DNA from 2 places in the Pseudomaricurvus sp. ABR4_320 genome. Region 2 is predicted to be linked to the other one. Evidence: predicted binding sites of a transcription regulator. Region 2 holds the regulator's gene; the other holds the start of a gene.
What was found. The regulator FliA, encoded in region 2, starts transcription of late flagellar genes. The targets are predictions, from matches to a motif close to TAAAGTTATNNNNNNNNCGGCCGATANCC.
Positions count from the first base shown of each region.

Region 1: the regulator FliA is predicted to act here: its motif matches at 1,594-1,622, upstream of pomA (flagellar motor protein PomA).

Region 1 covers NZ_JBSWVF010000003.1:482,530-485,003, forward strand. The annotation lists gene ACXAFR_RS08275 (flagellar motor protein MotB) at 1-761, opposite strand, end outside; gene pomA (flagellar motor protein PomA) at 767-1,528, opposite strand; gene ACXAFR_RS08285 (exodeoxyribonuclease VII small subunit) at 1,736-2,029, shown strand; gene ACXAFR_RS08290 (polyprenyl synthetase family protein) at 2,033-2,474, shown strand, end outside.
Region 2 covers NZ_JBSWVF010000004.1:227,440-229,913, reverse strand. The annotation lists gene ACXAFR_RS10070 (protein phosphatase CheZ) at 1-239, opposite strand, end outside; gene cheY (chemotaxis response regulator CheY) at 266-652, opposite strand; gene ACXAFR_RS10060 (RNA polymerase sigma factor FliA) at 840-1,580, opposite strand; gene ACXAFR_RS10055 (MinD/ParA family protein) at 1,644-2,471, opposite strand.

The sequences.
Region 1 (2,474 bases), on a different contig from region 2:
ACAAAGCGATTCGGGTCCATCGGCCCATTCATGAGCTCTTGGGCAACGGATACTGCTCGCGCAGAGGAAAGCTCCCAATTGGAGCGGAAGCGTGCTGTCTTGATGGGAATATTGTCCGAATGACCTTCAACCAGAATTTTGCCGGGCTTGTCCTGCAATACCTCGCTGATTTCATCGATGACATCATAGTAATCTGGATTTAAATCAGCAGAGCCGCTTTTAAAAGAACCCTTCTCACGAATACGAATGATGATTTTGCGACCTCGGGTTTCGATCTCCATTTCACCTTTTACAATCTGATCGTGCAGCGCGTTGGCCAACTCAATGGCGTCCTGCTCGGTTTCGGAAATCATCTCCTCTAACTGTTCCTTGATCTTTGCGATGGTCCCAGCTTCTAAATCTTCTTCGCCCTGCTCTACGTCAAACTCTTCAACGCACTGGAAATCCAGAGAACTCTGGGTCAACTCCGTGGTTTTCTGCCAGATTTCATTAATAGGGGTAGGCTCTGGAATAGAGGGGCTGAACTCCTGGGCAATGATACTGGTTCCTTTAGGAACATCGGTCACGTTCAGTTTGTTCTGCACACCAAACGCTTGCGCCATAGAACCAGCCAGTCGCTTAAACTTCATCGCATCCATTTCTGAAAACGACAATAAGAGCACGAAAAAGCACATTAACAACGACATCAAATCCGCAAATGTCCCCATCCACGGTGGTAAGCCCTCTGGAGGACATTTACATTTATGTTCCTCGTCACTCATGGCCGCTAGCCTTCGTCAGCAGACGCGCGTTTGCCTTCGGCCAGATAGGTTTTCAGCATACTGTCAATAACACGAGGATTCTGGCCTGCCTGAATCGCCAGCAATGCATCAATAACCAGGCTTTTCAAAACCACTTCTTCCGCCGCTCGAAGCTTTAACTTGTCGGCCACAGGTTCCGCAAAACCGTTGGCGATGATCGCGCCATACAGCGTCGTCAACAGGGCAACCGCCATCGCCGGCCCGATAGCTTTTGGGTCACTCATGTTGGCCAACATGGCCACCAGACCAATCAAAGTCCCGATCATTCCCATGGCTGGCGCCATACTGGCAATAGAGGACAAAATGGTCGCAGCCTGTCCATGACGCTCTTCCGCCTGGTTGCGGTCATTTGCCATCAAAGACTTCACAACATCCGGATCGTGCCCATCGACCAGCAGCTGAATGCCTTTTGATAGGAATTCGTAAGAAACCTCTTTCCCTTCCAGTGCGAGCAACCCGCCTTTGCGAGCCGCGTCCGCCAATTCGACGATTTCGTCGATCAAAGCGATGGGATCAGCGAGCTTGGCGTTAAAGCTCTTGCCAATTACTTTTCCCGCACCAAGAAACTGACCCAAACCGAATTTGGCCATAACAGCAAAAATACTGCCGCCCACTACAATCACCAACGAGGGCACATTGACAAACATGGTCAAATCGCCACTCATCAACATGGTGACGACGATCAGACCAATCGCGCCCAAAAGCCCGATTATCGTTGCTAAATCCAAGCCATATCTCCTGTCAGACACTCAGCAGCTGGCTGTGGTAAGATCGCTAGCATCACTCCAGAGGCTGCTTTCGCTAAAAGCTGCTGTAACTTCATCAAGTCTAGCAGGCTTATGGCAGCACGCTGGTTAAGTAGGCACCCAGCTGGCAGGTACCCGTGCAACCGAAGTTTGACCCTGTTGCCTCACTCCGGTAGGGTGCCGCCTCCGATGGTTACCGCACTCAACATCCATTCCGAGCACACTGTTATGCCTCCCAAGAAAAAGCCCGTCAGCTTCGAAGCATCCCTTGCGGAGTTGGAGTCTCTTGTCACCGTGATGGAAGGCGGCGACCTCAGCTTGGAAGATGCCCTACAAACCTTTGAAAACGGTATTAAGTTAACTCGGGAATGCCAGTTGCGATTACAGGAAGCAGAACAGAAAGTTCAGCTGCTACTGGAAAAGAATGGTGAGCTTCAGGCGCAACCGCTGACATCCTCGGATGCCTCTGCGGACGAGCACTGATATATGGCTGCGGAGTTTTCAGTCTTCCTTGGCGCCAGTCAAACACGCGTTAACAACGCACTATCGCGTCTCATTCCAGAATCAGCAACGGAAGCAACTCGCCTGCAGGCCGCCATGCGCTACAGCCTGCTCAGCGGAGGTAAGCGTATTCGCCCCGCCCTGGTTTACGCCGGAGCAGCCGCTGCAGGTAAGAACGACCTAGCGTCACTCCCAGCCGCGGTAGATACGGTGGCCTGCGCCATCGAATGCATTCACGCCTACAGCCTTATTCACGACGATCTGCCCGCGATGGATGATGATCCACTGCGCAGAGGTAAGCCGACCTGCCATATTGCTTTTGATGAAGCTTTGGCGATCCTCGCAGGTGATGCTCTGCAAACCCTGGCATTCGATATCATCAGCAACGAGACTGGATTATCGGCAGAAGCAAGGCTGCGGATCGTAC
Region 2 (2,474 bases):
GGTGGGTCCTTACTGAAATCGCCGTCGACGTTAAAATTGACGATGGCATCGTGCAGGCCGCGTGTCAGCTTGCCGACCGCGTTGAACATATTCTTATCGCGAGCCTCCATCAGCCTTCCGATCAGTTCGGAAGCGCCTTTGTAATCATCGCTGGCCAGCTTTTCGGAGAGTTGTTTGGCGCAGTCCTGCAACTCCTGAATAAACTCTTCGTTCTGGTGTAATTCCGGGACTATATCCATGGGCCAACCTTAGGGAGGTTATTCTTTTAACCGTTGACTCGGTCGAAAATCTTTTCAATCTTCTCTTTCAGCGCAGCTGCCGTAAAGGGCTTCACCACATACCCGTTTACACCACTCTGAGCCGCTTCAATTATCTGATCGCGCTTAGCTTCAGCCGTTACCATCAGCACAGGCAGCGACGATAATCTGGCATCCGCTCTCACCGCTTTCAGCAGATCGATTCCCGTCATACCAGGCATATTCCAATCCGTCACCAGAAAGTCGAAATCACCATTTTTCAACATTGGCAACGCGGTCAGCCCGTCATCAGCTTCCTGGGTGTTGGTAAAGCCAAGATCCCGCAGCAGGTTTTTGATAATCCGGCGCATTGTCGAAAAGTCATCGACAATGAGGATTTTCATGTTTTTGTCCAACTCAAACCTCCGTCTTCCCGGAAAGGGATTTTACTAATAGTCTAGTAGCTGATTTGTCCCTAGCCAGTTTTTCGGCTGACCAATCCGGAAAATGTAAGCTCCGGGGTTCAGCGACAAAAACAGGGCGCCACTAGGAGTCTCGTAAACAGCCCTAAAGGCCGCTTAAAACAGGCGTCACTATCACGTGTTATTTGGTCCAACCTGTCATTCTGGCTCTCAGTCGCATCGCCGCCTGAGAGTGAATCTGACTGACTCTTGATTCGCTCACTCCCAGCACCTGACCAATTTCCTTCAGGTTCATTTCTTCGTTGTAATACAGCGACAACACGAGCTGTTCGCGCTCGGGGAGCGTCGCAATCGATTCTGCCAACGATTTGCGCAGCGACTCCCGCTGGTAATCTTCCTGCGGCGTCGCGAAGGCTCCTGACTCCTCCAGCGGCTCCACCACCGATTCTTCGCCACCGACCTCTTCTTCAAAACTGAAGAGACGACACGACGTTGTGTCGTTGAGTATTGAATGATACTCATCGAGCGAAACGTCCATCTCCTCGGCAACTTCCTGGTCTGCTGCAGTGCGGCCAACACGGGCCTCCACCGTTGCAATAGCCTCTGCCACCCGGCGTGCGTTGCGATGTACTGATCTTGGTACCCAGTCGCCGCGACGCATTTCATCAACGATGGCGCCGCGGATACGAATGCCAGCATAAGTTTCGAAGCTCGCCCCTTGAGAAGGGTCATATTTTTGAGCGGCCTCCAGCAGGCCGATCATGCCCGCCTGGATCAGATCTTCAATCTGCACACTGGCAGGCATACGCATCATCATATGACTGGCAATACGCTTTACCAGGGGCGCGTGATCTTCAACCCGAATGGAGTTCAAGTCCTGCGAGGGATTTTCGTACATAACCGAATCGCTACTTGCCCACATGGTAGAAAACTCACTGACCTCTCAACGCCGTTCAAATTTGATCAGCACCCTGCCTTTCTGAACTCAAGCACTTGCGTGCGCTGGCTGCAGAAGACTTTCAATGAAAAATTCCAGATGCCCCCGCGCACTGCTGGGCCTGGGCCAACGATCCACCTCGGTTGCCATTTGTCGAATGGCCTGCGAGGCTTTGCAGTTCGGCGCATATTGCAACAATGGTTTTTGCTGGCGTACCGCTTTGCGAACATTCTCGTCAAAGGGTATGTGACCGACATATTGCAGAGCCACGTCCAGAAACCGATCACACACAGTCTGCAATTTTGTAAACAGGTTGCGCCCCTCCTGAACACTGCGCGTCATATTGGCAACCACGCGAAACCGCGTCAGGTCGTAATCTTTGTGCAGGAGTTTGATCAGCGCGTAGGCGTCCGTAATCGACGAAGGCTCGTCACAAACCACCACCATGACTTCTTGGGATGCGCGCACAAAACTGACCACTGTGTCCGAAATGCCCGCCGCGGTATCAACCACCAACACATCCAGCTGATGGCTTAATTCACTAAATGCGTTGATCAGCGCGGCGTGCTCCTGATTGCCCAGCGACGCCATCTGTTGAACACCGGAAGACGCGGGTACAATTTTAATTCCGGCAGGGCCCGTCAGCATGACGTCCCGCAAACTGCAGCTACCGTTTAAAACGTCCGCGAGATTCTTTTCTGCTCGCAGCCCCAAAAGGACATCGATATTCGCTAACCCCAAGTCGGCATCGAGCAGTACCACTCGGCGACGCAATTCTGCCAAGGCAATGCTCAGGTTAACGGAAACATTGGTCTTGCCCACCCCGCCTTTACCGCCGGTAACTGCAATAACCTGTACGCTGTTTGAAAGACTCATTGA